4 regions of the Bacillus sp. DU-106 genome follow, and region 1 is predicted to be linked to each of the others. Evidence: a T-box and tRNA genes for the amino acid it is inferred to sense, from the RefSeq annotation. Region 1 holds a T-box; the other regions hold tRNA genes.
The links. The T-box of region 1 lies ahead of C3Y97_RS22520 (valine--tRNA ligase). A T-box ahead of a tRNA ligase gene usually reads a tRNA of that ligase, here a tRNA-Val.
Positions count from the first base shown of each region.

Region 2: it has a tRNA-Val gene. The T-box ahead of C3Y97_RS22520 (valine--tRNA ligase) is inferred to sense a tRNA for this amino acid. The anticodon was not compared.
Region 3: it has a tRNA-Val gene. The T-box ahead of C3Y97_RS22520 (valine--tRNA ligase) is inferred to sense a tRNA for this amino acid. The anticodon was not compared.
Region 4: it has a tRNA-Val gene. The T-box ahead of C3Y97_RS22520 (valine--tRNA ligase) is inferred to sense a tRNA for this amino acid. The anticodon was not compared.

Region 1 is NZ_CP026607.1:4,426,908-4,430,320, forward strand. Features, by position in the region: gene C3Y97_RS22520 (valine--tRNA ligase) at 1-1,738, opposite strand, end outside; T-box leader at 1,776-2,007, opposite strand; gene ysxE (spore coat protein YsxE) at 2,258-3,283, opposite strand; gene spoVID (stage VI sporulation protein D) at 3,350-3,413, opposite strand, start outside.
Region 2 is NZ_CP026607.1:154,585-157,997, reverse strand. Features, by position in the region: gene C3Y97_RS00950 (glycerate kinase) at 130-1,275, opposite strand; tRNA gene C3Y97_RS00945 (tRNA-Ala) at 1,393-1,465, opposite strand; tRNA gene C3Y97_RS00940 (tRNA-Gly) at 1,476-1,547, opposite strand; tRNA gene C3Y97_RS00935 (tRNA-Lys) at 1,556-1,628, opposite strand; tRNA gene C3Y97_RS00930 (tRNA-Gln) at 1,634-1,708, opposite strand; tRNA gene C3Y97_RS00925 (tRNA-Tyr) at 1,774-1,857, opposite strand; tRNA gene C3Y97_RS00920 (tRNA-Val) at 1,875-1,950, opposite strand; tRNA gene C3Y97_RS00915 (tRNA-Glu) at 1,956-2,030, opposite strand; tRNA gene C3Y97_RS00910 (tRNA-Thr) at 2,055-2,127, opposite strand; tRNA gene C3Y97_RS00905 (tRNA-Asn) at 2,132-2,206, opposite strand; rRNA gene rrf (5S ribosomal RNA) at 2,216-2,331, opposite strand; rRNA gene C3Y97_RS00895 (23S ribosomal RNA) at 2,423-3,413, opposite strand, start outside.
Region 3 is NZ_CP026607.1:732,528-735,940, forward strand. Features, by position in the region: rRNA gene C3Y97_RS03715 (23S ribosomal RNA) at 1-1,026, shown strand, start outside; rRNA gene rrf (5S ribosomal RNA) at 1,129-1,244, shown strand; tRNA gene C3Y97_RS03725 (tRNA-Val) at 1,250-1,325, shown strand; tRNA gene C3Y97_RS03730 (tRNA-Tyr) at 1,334-1,417, shown strand; tRNA gene C3Y97_RS03735 (tRNA-Gln) at 1,429-1,503, shown strand; tRNA gene C3Y97_RS03740 (tRNA-Lys) at 1,508-1,583, shown strand; tRNA gene C3Y97_RS03745 (tRNA-Leu) at 1,598-1,678, shown strand; tRNA gene C3Y97_RS03750 (tRNA-Gly) at 1,708-1,782, shown strand; tRNA gene C3Y97_RS03755 (tRNA-Leu) at 1,799-1,887, shown strand; tRNA gene C3Y97_RS03760 (tRNA-Arg) at 1,891-1,964, shown strand; tRNA gene C3Y97_RS03765 (tRNA-Pro) at 1,975-2,048, shown strand; tRNA gene C3Y97_RS03770 (tRNA-Ala) at 2,065-2,137, shown strand; tRNA gene C3Y97_RS03775 (tRNA-Ser) at 2,158-2,250, shown strand; tRNA gene C3Y97_RS03780 (tRNA-Ser) at 2,306-2,398, shown strand; tRNA gene C3Y97_RS03785 (tRNA-Met) at 2,419-2,495, shown strand; tRNA gene C3Y97_RS03790 (tRNA-Asp) at 2,499-2,574, shown strand; tRNA gene C3Y97_RS03795 (tRNA-Phe) at 2,583-2,658, shown strand; tRNA gene C3Y97_RS03800 (tRNA-Thr) at 2,669-2,741, shown strand; tRNA gene C3Y97_RS03805 (tRNA-Trp) at 2,748-2,818, shown strand; tRNA gene C3Y97_RS03810 (tRNA-Ile) at 2,829-2,905, shown strand; tRNA gene C3Y97_RS03815 (tRNA-Asn) at 2,914-2,988, shown strand; tRNA gene C3Y97_RS03820 (tRNA-Glu) at 2,990-3,061, shown strand; gene C3Y97_RS03825 (CBS domain-containing protein) at 3,190-3,413, shown strand, end outside.
Region 4 is NZ_CP026607.1:241,559-244,971, forward strand. Features, by position in the region: gene C3Y97_RS01380 (Tex family protein) at 1-1,259, shown strand, start outside; gene cmpA (cortex morphogenetic protein CmpA) at 1,317-1,433, opposite strand; gene C3Y97_RS01390 (SprT family protein) at 1,629-2,087, shown strand; tRNA gene C3Y97_RS01395 (tRNA-Asn) at 2,201-2,275, shown strand; tRNA gene C3Y97_RS01400 (tRNA-Ser) at 2,279-2,369, shown strand; tRNA gene C3Y97_RS01405 (tRNA-Glu) at 2,378-2,452, shown strand; tRNA gene C3Y97_RS01410 (tRNA-Val) at 2,457-2,532, shown strand; tRNA gene C3Y97_RS01415 (tRNA-Met) at 2,558-2,634, shown strand; tRNA gene C3Y97_RS01420 (tRNA-Asp) at 2,638-2,713, shown strand; tRNA gene C3Y97_RS01425 (tRNA-Gln) at 2,801-2,875, shown strand; tRNA gene C3Y97_RS01430 (tRNA-Lys) at 2,881-2,953, shown strand; tRNA gene C3Y97_RS01435 (tRNA-Leu) at 2,970-3,052, shown strand; tRNA gene C3Y97_RS01440 (tRNA-Arg) at 3,148-3,224, shown strand; tRNA gene C3Y97_RS01445 (tRNA-Pro) at 3,229-3,305, shown strand; tRNA gene C3Y97_RS01450 (tRNA-Gly) at 3,307-3,377, shown strand.

The sequences.
Region 1 (3,413 bases):
TTTTATTAATGAAGTTCCAAGTAGATTCTACTTTTTCCATGCTGAAACGTAAATCTTGACCTGGTGCACTTCCTGTTGATAAGAAGAAACGCATCGCATCTGCACCGTACTTCTCGATAACATCCATTGGATCAATACCGTTACCAAGAGATTTACTCATTTTACGACCTTGCTCGTCACGAACTAAACCGTGAATTAATACATCTTTAAATGGACGCTCGCCTGTAAACTCTAAACCTTGGAAAATCATACGAGATACCCAGAAGAAGATAATATCATAACCCGTTACTAGTGCATCTGTTGAATAGTAACGTTTGAAGTCTGCTGAATCTTCATTTGGCCAACCAAGTGTGGAGAATGGCCATAATGCTGAACTGAACCATGTATCAAGTACATCGTTATCTTGATTCCAGTTTTCAATATCTGCTGGTGCTTCTGTACCTACGTATACTTCACCAGTTTCTTTATGGTACCAAGCTGGAATACGGTGTCCCCACCATAATTGACGAGAAATACACCAGTCATGAATATTTTCCATCCAACGTAAATATGTGTTTTCAAAACGCTCTGGTACGAACGTTACTTTTTCTTCTTCTTTTTGTTGAAGCGCTACTGCTTTTTCAGCAAGTGGAGCCATTTTTACGAACCACTGTGTTGATAAATAAGGCTCAACAACCGCACCGCTACGCTCACTATGACCTACTGAATGCATATGTGGCTCGATTTCTACTAATACGCCAGCTTCTTGTAAGTCTTTTACTAATTCTTTACGGCATTCGAAACGATCCATACCGTTATACTTACCAGCTTTTTCGTTCATCGATCCATCTTCGTTCATTACTAAGATGCGTGGTAAGTCATGACGGTTACCTACTTCAAAGTCATTCGGGTCATGAGCTGGTGTAATTTTTACAACGCCCGTGCCGAAATCTTTTTCTACGTACTCATCAGCAATAATCGGAATCTCACGGCCTACGATTGGAAGTGTAACTGTTTTTCCGATTAAATGTTTGTAACGATCGTCTTCTGGATGAACTGCTACTGCTGTATCACCAAGCATCGTTTCTGGACGAGTAGTAGCAAGACGAATGTGACCAGAACCATCTGTTAACGGATAGTTCATATGGTAGAATGCACCTTGAACTTCTTTATGAATTACTTCAATATCAGAAAGAGCTGTACGTGTTGCTGGATCCCAGTTGATGATATATTCACCACGGTAAATTAAGCCTTTTTCGTATAATTGAACGAATACTTTATTAACCGCATCTGATAAACCTTTGTCTAATGTGAAGCGTTCACGAGAATAGTCTAGTCCTAAACCAACTTTCCCCCATTGTTGACGAATGTGAGAAGCGTACTCTTCTTTCCACTCCCAAGCTTTTTCAAGGAATTTTTCACGGCCAAGATCGTAACGTGAAATACCTTCTTCACGAAGTTTTCCTTCTACTTTCGCTTGTGTTGCGATACCAGCATGGTCCATTCCTGGAAGCCATAGTACATCGTATCCTTGCATACGCTTCGTACGAGTTAAAATATCTTGAAGAGTTGTATCCCAAGCATGACCTAAGTGTAACTTACCAGTTACGTTCGGAGGTGGAATTACAATTGTATACGGTTGTTTCTTCTCGTCTCCTGTTGCTTCAAAATATTTGCCTTCAAGCCACCATTGATAAAGGCCTTCTTCAACGGACATATGATCATATTTAGTTGGTAAATTCTTTTCCGTGTTTGACATTATTTTCCCTCCTTAAAATAAAAAATGTCCCTCATCCAAAAAGGACGAGGAACATCGCGGTACCACCTTTATTTACAAACAAATTCATAATTTGCTTATACTCTTAATTTGATAACGGACAAATCCGTCTTTTCCTAATAAGAACTATTCCGTTCAGAAAAGATGCTCCAGGGCTACCTTCTAACATAACTATCTAGAGAATCTCCCAGCTAATGATTCTCCTCTCTGAAGACGTTTCATGTTATACTCTTCCCCTTCAAGGCATTTATATGATTGTTAATTATTATATACAATAGTGTAAAAAACGAAACCTTATTCGTCAAGATAAATTTAAAACTACAGCTTTTGGTGCCAAAAAGAAGATAAGTAGAATCCTCTACTTATCTTCTTTACCCCGCTATTTGTGGGCAGTAAGACCTCCACCTCAAAACTCAGCTGAAGCAAAGAAGTTAGATGGGAGCCCTGGTGCCCGTAAACGCCCAATTAGTGAAGGCTAATCATCAGCGGGGAATGTTTACTTTATCCGTTCCCTTGCTGGGCAGCTTGTAATTGTGACAGGAAATATTCTATATTGCTAACGAGCCAATGCGATTGTTGCAAACTCTTTACTCCGCGCAGTTCATTTTCCTCGTTACGATTATCTCTTCTTTTCTTATAAGACTGGATTTGCCGAATAAATTGCGATGGATACGTCATATACGCAAACATAAGTAGTTGCTCTTCTTTCGTAAAAGGGAAATTTTTTTGATACATTTGAAACCATTCAAACCGATCACTTCTTGCGATTGGATATGTGTTTAAAGACCGTGAATAAAAACCTACTATATCTTGCACAGGCGTTGCAAACTTCGATTTTTCTAAACTAATAAAATAGCCATTCCGTTCATAGTCAAATAAAAAATGATTCAGTGACACATTACCATGCACAAAAGTAATACGCGTTTTCTCCTTTTCTTTCATCGCATCGTTCCACTCATTTAATTGCTTCGTTGCAAATTCACGCGCTCTCATTACATGATGATAGTACGTACAATATTGCAATTCAAACGGGGACATATACCATTTTGATTCAGATTCTACGAGAAACTCTTCTAACATCTCACCATCATTTTCCCAACGATCGGATATACTTGTATAATGTTTTTCTAAATCTTCTTCCGTATACGTTTCTTCCTTCACAGTTTTTTGATGCAACGTTCCAAGTGTCTGAAACATTTTATGGTATTGATCATTGTCCTCACCGTTTCCTTCTGCACGTTCTAACCAAGGCATTAAATAATAATTATACGTCCCGTCACTTAAAATATAACTTCCATCCGTCGCATGATATATAGGTACATAATTTGAAAAACCTTTCTCCTTCAAATATTGAATATGATGCAGAAAGTTATTCCGCTCTAACTTTCTGCCTTCTATTTTCTTGAGTGCATATGGACCTTGATTCGTATAAATTTTCATTACATTTCCGTGCTCTTCCATATGCTGCGTATCCAATCTATATTGCCTCACGATAGGTTCATAGTGATTTCGCAACTCAATATCCATACGAATAACCCTTTCTATTCAAAACATAGCCTCTAAGAAAGGAAGTGAGTGAAAACACTCACTTCCTTATTTCGCCTTTACCCTTGAAACGGGAATATAAATAATTTGCCCCGTATTTAAAAATATATCT
Region 2 (3,413 bases), 1.1 Mb from region 1:
GGATATACAATTTATTCACTTATATTCACGTTGAAAACCAAATTTTAAGACTATTCTATGTATAAAGTTAACTTAATGAAACAATCGCAATCACTATTATTAAATAATAATAATAAAACACTCCTATATTTAGAAGTGTTTTTCTGATGCTATTTTCCATACTGTTGCAATATTCTTCGTTGTCATTTCAATATTTTCTTCTGCTACTTTATATGCTTCTTCTAGTGTCATCGGTTTCGTTGTGATACTAAATACCGCATCTATTCCTTTCTCGTACACAGCTGAATAATCAGATGATACAGACCCTCCAATAGCAATTACAGGCACAGAAAAACGTTTTGCACGCCCCGCAACACCCACAGGAGCCTTTCCATATGCAGTTTGTTTATCTATTCTACCTTCACCAGTTATAATAAGATGTGCATCTTCTATATGTTTATCGAAATTTGTATAATCTAATACAATTTCAATGCCCCTACGCAAGTCTCCCTTTAACACTGAAATAACAGCCGCTCCCATTCCTCCCGCTGCCCCTGCACCAGGTATTTCAGATACATCAAAAGATACATATCGTTTAAGCATATTCGCATAATGTTGTAAATTCTCATCTAGCTCTTTCATCATCTCTATATTTGCACCCTTTTGTCTCCCAAATACGAAAGATGCTCCCTGCATTCCGACTAATGGATTATCCACATCACATGCCGCTTCTATCTTTACCCCCTTTAAGCGTGGGTCCATTCGTGAAAAATCAATAGTAACAATCGAGTGTAATGTGCCTCCAGATGGATCTATTACTTCACCCTTACCATTTATAAACCTTACTCCTAAAGCCGCTAACATACCTGCCCCGCCATCATTTGTAGCACTTCCTCCAAGTCCTAAAATTATGTACTCCACTCCTTGATCTAGCGCATGTAATATAAGTTCTCCTGTTCCTTTTGTCGTTGTAATAAGTGGGTTGCGCTTTTCAACTGGAACGTGCTGTAATCCTGATGCTGCTGCCATTTCAATAAACGCTGTCTTTTTATCTTTAGAAATGCCATAAAAAGCTTGTATACCTTCTCTAAGCGGTCCTGTCACACTAATTGATATAATTCTCCCCCCTGTAGCATCAACAAGTGATTCAACCGTCCCTTCTCCTCCATCTCCAATTGGTATTTTCACATACTCTGCATTAGGAAAAATTGCTCTAAAACCTCTTTCAATAGCTCCACATACTTCTATAGCTTTTAGGCTTTCTTTATATGAATCAGATGCAATAATAACTTTCACAATTATCTCCCCATCCCTTATTTTTACGTTTTCTTCATTTTAAACGACAAGTATAAAAGTTGTCTTTTTAAACACAAAAAAAGCTTACATCGTATGATGTAAGCTTTTTTATTTAGATGGAGCCTAGCGGGATCGAACCGCTGACCTCCTGCGTGCAAGGCAGGCGCTCTCCCAGCTGAGCTAAGGCCCCTTATTAATTAAGCGGAAGACGGGATTCGAACCCGCGACCCCAACCTTGGCAAGGTTGTATTCTACCACTGAACTACTTCCGCAAAAATGATGAGCCATGAAGGACTCGAACCTTCGACCCTCTGATTAAAAGTCAGATGCTCTACCAACTGAGCTAATGGCTCGTAAATGGCTGGGCTAGCTGGATTCGAACCAGCGCATGACGGAGTCAAAGTCCGTTGCCTTACCGCTTGGCTATAGCCCATTAATATTTACTAGTATGGTTATCTTTTCAAAAAAATAAACCCTCTCAGGTTATTTTAAAGAAAATGGTGGAGGGGGGCAGATTCGAACTGCCGAACCCGAAGGAGCGGATTTACAGTCCGCCGCGTTTAGCCACTTCGCTACCCCTCCGACATTTTAAATATATATGGTGGAGGATGACGGGATCGAACCGCCGACCCCCTGCTTGTAAGGCAGGTGCTCTCCCAGCTGAGCTAATCCTCCAAAAGTGGTGACCCGTACGGGATTCGAACCCGTGTTACCGCCGTGAAAGGGCGGTGTCTTAACCACTTGACCAACGGGCCAAAAAAGTTTTAAACCTATTCCCAAGCTTCCAACCGGGCTTGAACCGGTGACCTCTTCCTTACCATGGAAGTGCTCTACCAGCTGAGCTATGGAAGCATAATGGCTCCGCAGGTAGGACTCGAACCTACGACCGATCGGTTAACAGCCGATAGCTCTACCACTGAGCTACTGCGGAATAATATTAGCCTGGCAACGTCCTACTCTCACAGGGACAAGGTCCCAACTACCATCGGCGCTAGAGAGCTTAACTTCCGTGTTCGGTATGGGAACGGGTGTGACCTCTCTGCCATCATTACCAGACTTTTATCATTATAAACATTTCTTTCGAAATGTCAAGAAGAAATTTTAATATATATTCCTTCAAAACTAGATAACATTTGCTACATATTATATGGTTAAGTCCTCGATCTATTAGTATTCGTCAGCTCCACATGTCACCATGCTTCCACCTCGAACCTATCAACCTGATCATCTTTCAGGGATCTTACTAGCTTACGCTATGGGAAATCTCATCTTGAGGGGGGCTTCATGCTTAGATGCTTTCAGCACTTATCCCTTCCGCACATAGCTACCCAGCTATGCCCTTGGCAGAACAACTGGTACACCAGCGGTGCGTCCATCCCGGTCCTCTCGTACTAAGGACAGCTCCTCTCAAATTTCCTACGCCCACGACGGATAGGGACCGAACTGTCTCACGACGTTCTGAACCCAGCTCGCGTACCGCTTTAATGGGCGAACAGCCCAACCCTTGGGACCGACTACAGCCCCAGGATGCGATGAGCCGACATCGAGGTGCCAAACCTCCCCGTCGATGTGGACTCTTGGGGGAGATAAGCCTGTTATCCCCGGGGTAGCTTTTATCCGTTGAGCGATGGCCCTTCCATGCGGAACCACCGGATCACTAAGCCCGACTTTCGTCCCTGCTCGACTTGTAGGTCTCGCAGTCAAGCTCCCTTATGCCTTTGCACTCTACGAATGATTTCCAACCATTCTGAGGGAACCTTTGGGCGCCTCCGTTACACTTTAGGAGGCGACCGCCCCAGTCAAACTGCCCACCTGACACTGTCTCCCGGGTCGATAAGACCCGTAGGTTAGAATTTCAATACAGTCAGGGCGGTATCCCACCAGCGCCTCCACCGAAGCTAGCGCTCCGGTTTCAATGGCTCCCGCCTATCCTGTACAAACTGTACCAAAATTCAATATCAGGCTACAGTAAAGCTCCACGGGGTCTTTCCGTCCTGTCGCGGGTAACCTGCATCTTCACAGGTACTATAATTTCACCGAGTCTCTGGTTGAGACAGTGCCCAAATCGTTACACCTTTCGTGCGGGTCGGAACTTACCCGACAAGGAATTTCGCTACCTTAGGACCGTTATAGTTACG
Region 3 (3,413 bases), 1.7 Mb from region 1:
CGAAGCTCTGAACTGAAGCCCCAGTAAACGGCGGCCGTAACTATAACGGTCCTAAGGTAGCGAAATTCCTTGTCGGGTAAGTTCCGACCCGCACGAAAGGTGTAACGATTTGGGCACTGTCTCAACCAGAGACTCGGTGAAATTATAGTACCTGTGAAGATGCAGGTTACCCGCGACAGGACGGAAAGACCCCGTGGAGCTTTACTGTAGCCTGATATTGAATTTTGGTACAGTTTGTACAGGATAGGCGGGAGCCATTGAAACCGGAGCGCTAGCTTCGGTGGAGGCGCTGGTGGGATACCGCCCTGACTGTATTGAAATTCTAACCTACGGGTCTTATCGACCCGGGAGACAGTGTCAGGTGGGCAGTTTGACTGGGGCGGTCGCCTCCTAAAGTGTAACGGAGGCGCCCAAAGGTTCCCTCAGAATGGTTGGAAATCATTCGTAGAGTGCAAAGGCATAAGGGAGCTTGACTGCGAGACCTACAAGTCGAGCAGGGACGAAAGTCGGGCTTAGTGATCCGGTGGTTCCGCATGGAAGGGCCATCGCTCAACGGATAAAAGCTACCCCGGGGATAACAGGCTTATCTCCCCCAAGAGTCCACATCGACGGGGAGGTTTGGCACCTCGATGTCGGCTCATCGCATCCTGGGGCTGTAGTCGGTCCCAAGGGTTGGGCTGTTCGCCCATTAAAGCGGTACGCGAGCTGGGTTCAGAACGTCGTGAGACAGTTCGGTCCCTATCCGTCGTGGGCGTAGGAAATTTGAGAGGAGCTGTCCTTAGTACGAGAGGACCGGGATGGACGCACCGCTGGTGTACCAGTTGTTCTGCCAAGGGCATAGCTGGGTAGCTATGTGCGGAAGGGATAAGTGCTGAAAGCATCTAAGCATGAAGCCCCCCTCAAGATGAGATTTCCCATAGCGTAAGCTAGTAAGATCCCTGAAAGATGATCAGGTTGATAGGTTCGAGGTGGAAGCATGGTGACATGTGGAGCTGACGAATACTAATAGATCGAGGACTTAACCATATAATATGTAGCAAATGTTATCTAGTTTTGAAAGAATATAAAAAACTTGTTGACTTTCGAGGTCAAATGAGTTAAAATGATTCTTGTCTTAAATGAATACAGTCTGGTAATGATGGCAGAGAGGTCACACCCGTTCCCATACCGAACACGGAAGTTAAGCTCTCTAGCGCCGATGGTAGTTGGGACCTTGTCCCTGTGAGAGTAGGACGTTGCCAGGCAAAATGGAGGATTAGCTCAGCTGGGAGAGCACCTGCCTTACAAGCAGGGGGTCGGCGGTTCGATCCCGTCATCCTCCACCATATATGTCGGAGGGGTAGCGAAGTGGCTAAACGCGGCGGACTGTAAATCCGCTCCTTCGGGTTCGGCAGTTCGAATCTGCCCCCCTCCACCATTCTTAATTAATGGGCTATAGCCAAGCGGTAAGGCAACGGACTTTGACTCCGTCATGCGCTGGTTCGAATCCAGCTAGCCCAGCCATTAAGAGCCATTAGCTCAGTTGGTAGAGCATCTGACTTTTAATCAGAGGGTCGAAGGTTCGAGTCCTTCATGGCTCACCATTTTAATGAAATATGCGGGTGTGGCGGAATTGGCAGACGCACTAGACTTAGGATCTAGCGCCTTTGGCGTGGGGGTTCGACTCCCTTCACCCGCACTTTTAATAAAATAACTCATACATGTCTTGCGGAAGTAGTTCAGTGGTAGAATACAACCTTGCCAAGGTTGGGGTCGCGGGTTCGAATCCCGTCTTCCGCTCCAATTTTCAATATGACATGCCGGGGTGGCGGAACAGGCAGACGCACAGGACTTAAAATCCTGCGGTGGGTGACCACCGTGCGGGTTCGACCCCCGCCCTCGGCACCATATGCGCCCGTAGCTCAATTGGATAGAGCGTTTGACTACGGATCAAGAGGTTAGGGGTTCGACTCCTCTCGGGCGCGCTTTTATTAACGGGAAGTGGCTCAGCTTGGTAGAGCACCTGGTTTGGGACCAGGGGGTCGCAGGTTCAAATCCTGTCTTCCCGATATTCCCAAAAAACATGGGGCCTTAGCTCAGCTGGGAGAGCGCCTGCCTTGCACGCAGGAGGTCAGCGGTTCGATCCCGCTAGGCTCCACTTTATTTAATATATGTCTCGGAGGTATACCCAAGTTCGGCTGAAGGGATCGGTCTTGAAAACCGACAGGCGGTGAGAATCGCGCGGGGGTTCGAATCCCTCTACCTCCTCCATTTTTTCTTTAATGGCTTAGACATATAATAATAAAATATTTATTTTTTCCTTCATGGAGGTATACCCAAGTTCGGCTGAAGGGATCGGTCTTGAAAACCGACAGGCGGCGAGAGTCGCGCGGGGGTTCGAATCCCTCTACCTCCTCCATTTTTAAAACTTTATATTGTCGCGGGGTGGAGCAGCACGGTAGCTCGTCGGGCTCATAACCCGAAGGTCGCAGGTTCAAATCCTGTCCCCGCAACCAAATGGTCCCGTGGTGTAGTGGTTAACATGCCTGCCTGTCACGCAGGAGATCGCCGGTTCGACCCCGGTCGGGACCGCCATTTATGTTGGCTCGGTAGCTCAGTCGGTAGAGCAGAGGACTGAAAATCCTCGTGTCGGCGGTTCGATTCCGTCCCGAGCCACCATTTTTTTTATGCCGGCTTAGCTCAATTGGTAGAGCAACTGACTTGTAATCAGTAGGTTGGGGGTTCAAGTCCTCTAGCCGGCATCATTTAGGGGCATAGTTTAAAGGTAGAACTGAGGTCTCCAAAACCTCCAGTGTGGGTTCGATTCCTACTGCCCCTGTAAAGTATATGGGCCTATAGCTCAGCTGGTTAGAGCGCACGCCTGATAAGCGTGAGGTCGATGGTTCGAGTCCATTTAGGCCCACCATATATTATTCCGCAGTAGCTCAGTGGTAGAGCTATCGGCTGTTAACCGATCGGTCGTAGGTTCGAGTCCTACCTGCGGAGCCATGGCCCGTTGGTCAAGTGGTTAAGACACCGCCCTTTCACGGCGGTAACACGGGTTCGAATCCCGTACGGGTCATACCAAAAAGAGTCAGCATTATGCTGGCTCTTTTTTATTTTGTTAATCCTTTTTATTACGTTACTTTCCAGAAATAAATAAAGGAATTTTGGAAAAGCTATGGTATGTATAAAAAGGAGGAAATCATAATGACACGAGTGAGAGACTTAATGAGTACCCATATTGTACATTGTACACCGCTAGACAATGTATATGAGGCAGCTGTAAAAATGAAGGAAGAATCGATTGGATTAATTCCTGTTGTTGAAAATGAGCAAGTTGTTGGGCTTGTTACTGATCGTGATTTAGTCGTTCGAGGGATTGCTGAAAAACATCCTGGATCTAATAAGATTACAAATGTAATGACAACAAA
Region 4 (3,413 bases), 1.2 Mb from region 1:
ATATTTTCTCTGAGAACTTACGTAACTTATTATTACAACCTCCGATGAAAGGGAAAGTCGTGCTAGCGGTAGATCCGGCATATAGAACTGGTTGTAAATTGTCTGTAGTAGATGATACGGGGAAAGTACTACATATCGATGTTATTTATCCGCATCCACCTGTTCGTAAATATGAGGATGCAAAAACGAAAGTTCTTTCTATTATAGATAAATATCAAGTTGAAATGATTGCAATTGGTAATGGGACAGCATCTAGAGAAACAGAAGAGTTTATAGTAGATGTATTACAAAGTGTGAACCGAGATGTCTTTTATATTATTGTAAATGAAGCGGGTGCTAGTGTATATTCAGCTTCTGATTTAGCCCGTGAGGAATTCCCAAATTTACAAGTTGAAGAGAGAAGTGCCGTTTCTATTGGGAGACGTCTGCAAGATCCACTTGCTGAACTTGTGAAAATTGATCCTAAATCAGTTGGGGTTGGACAATACCAACATGATGTATCTCAAAAGAGACTGAATGAGTCATTAACATTTGTAGTAGAAACAGCTGTTAACCAAGTTGGGGTTAATGTAAATACGGCTTCGGTTGCATTGTTACAATATGTTTCAGGTTTATCGAAAACTGTTGCGAAAAATATTGTAGCAAAGAGAGAAGAAGATGGGAAATTCACGAAGCGCACGGAATTAAAGAAAATCCCACGTTTAGGTGCAAAGACTTATGAACAATGTATAGGTTTCTTGCGTATACTAGAAGGAGCAAATCCATTAGATCGAACAGGTATTCATCCAGAGCAATATAAAAATGTTGAATTGTTATTGAAGAGTCTAGGGTTATCGATAGATGACGTAGGACAACCGCAATTACAAAAGAGATTGGAAGAAGTAGAGATTTCTAAGTTATCTCAAGAAACAGGAGTTGGGGAGCCGACGTTAGTTGATATTATAGATGCGCTTATTAGTCCTGAACGAGATATGAGGGATGAGTTGCCTAAACCACTTTTGAAAAAAGGGATTTTGAAATTAGAAGATTTAAAACGTGGTATGGAACTAGAAGGAACAGTTCGTAACGTTGTTGATTTTGGTGCTTTTGTTGATGTTGGTGTAAAGCAAGATGGTTTAGTACATATTTCTAAACTTAGCAAACAGTTTGTAAAGCATCCGTTAGATGTTGTATCAGTAGGGCAAATTGTAAAAGTATGGGTAGATGATATTGATACAAAAAAAGGACGCGTTGCACTATCTATGTTGCCGATTGAATAGTAAGAGAAGAGAGCAGATGAAACTGCTCTTTTTTTATGAAATAAAAAGTGTAATGGATTATGAGCTTTGATGTATTTTGCTATAATAAAACCAGCATTCATTTAATAACTTAATTTGATACCGGTTTTTTTCAAAATATGCACGTTGCATTTGTTTTTTTAGCCACGTAGGCATAGGAATCCCTCCTTGTTTAATCCTGCTCTCAAAAATCTAAAATGCTATTGATGAGAGGTTGGTGAGTGGATTTCTATTCATGTTTTATTTTTAGAAACCACGCTTCTTACATGAGGATGGGTATATGTACTATTTAATATATGTATAAGAAGGGAGAAAAGTGTAAAAATATTTTTTTGTTTAGGAGGAATGAGAGTGGATGAGCAAGAAATTCAGCGACTAGTGGAAGAAGTGTCACTACAATACTTTGAGATGCCGTTCTTACATAAAGCGGTGTTTAATAATAGATTACGTACAACTGGTGGGCGTTATTTATTGAAGAGTCATAATATCGAACTGAATTATCGATATTACGAATTGTATGGTGAAGAAGAGTTAGTCGGGATTATTAAACATGAGCTTTGTCATTATCACTTACATATTGCAGGAAGAGGGTATAAGCACAGGGACAGGGATTTTCGTGAGTTGTTAAAGAAAGTTGATGCACCACGTTTTTGTAAACGAATGATTAATGAAGAGAAGGAAAAAAAGATTTATAAGTATGAATGTATGGAGTGTTCACTTCAATATGTAAGAAGGCGTCAAATAAATATAAAAAGATATGTCTGTGGAAAGTGTAAAGGGAAACTCAAACCGATATCGAAAACATCTTGACAGTAAAAACGCAATCCAGTATATTATAAACATGTCACGTTTGAACAAGATGTTGTTAAAAACTTCTTGACTTACAGAGAGAATTTTTATAAGATACAAATTGTCTTCATTATTCCGCAGTAGCTCAGTGGTAGAGCTATCGGCTGTTAACCGATCGGTCGTAGGTTCGAGTCCTACCTGCGGAGCCATACAGAGAAGTACCCAAGTGGCTCAAGGGGCTCCCCTGCTAAGGGAGTAGATCGCTAACGCGGTGCGAGGGTTCGAATCCCTTCTTCTCTGCCATACATATTGGCCCGTTGGTCAAGTGGTTAAGACACCGCCCTTTCACGGCGGTAACACGGGTTCGAATCCCGTACGGGTCACCACTTCGGAGGATTAGCTCAGCTGGGAGAGCACCTGCCTTACAAGCAGGGGGTCGGCGGTTCGATCCCGTCATCCTCCACCATATAATTTTATATGAATAGTATTGTCGCGGGGTGGAGCAGCACGGTAGCTCGTCGGGCTCATAACCCGAAGGTCGCAGGTTCAAATCCTGTCCCCGCAACCAAATGGTCCCGTGGTGTAGTGGTTAACATGCCTGCCTGTCACGCAGGAGATCGCCGGTTCGACCCCGGTCGGGACCGCCATTTTAACTTCTGCTATATAGCAGTTGTTTTTTATTAGACATTATGTTACAATAACATTTGTCTTTGAAAATAAGATAATTATTTCGATGGGCTATAGCCAAGCGGTAAGGCAACGGACTTTGACTCCGTCATGCGCTGGTTCGAATCCAGCTAGCCCAGCCATTTACGAGCCATTAGCTCAGTTGGTAGAGCATCTGACTTTTAATCAGAGGGTCGAAGGTTCGAGTCCTTCATGGCTCACTTTTGTTTTTTCCGCGCGGTCGTGGCGGAACGGCAGACGCGCTAGGTTGAGGGCCTAGTGGGGGGAACCCCGTGGAGGTTCAAGTCCTCTCGGCCGCATCAAAAAAATCTTAAAAAGTGCTTGCATTTGAAAATGTAGTATGATAAGATAATTGAGTCGCCAAATTACAACGACGAAAAAACATCATGAATAAGCGCCCGTAGCTCAATTGGATAGAGCGTTTGACTACGGATCAAGAGGTTAGGGGTTCGACTCCTCTCGGGCGCGCCAATTACGGGAAGTGGCTCAGCTTGGTAGAGCACCTGGTTTGGGACCAGGGGGTCGCAGGTTCAAATCCTGTCTTCCCGACCACGCGGGTGTAGTTTAGTGGTAAAACAAGAGCCTTCCAAGCTCTGGTCGAGAGTTCGATTCTCTTCACCCGCTTTTAGTTCTTTGAAAACTGAACGAAACAAACAACGT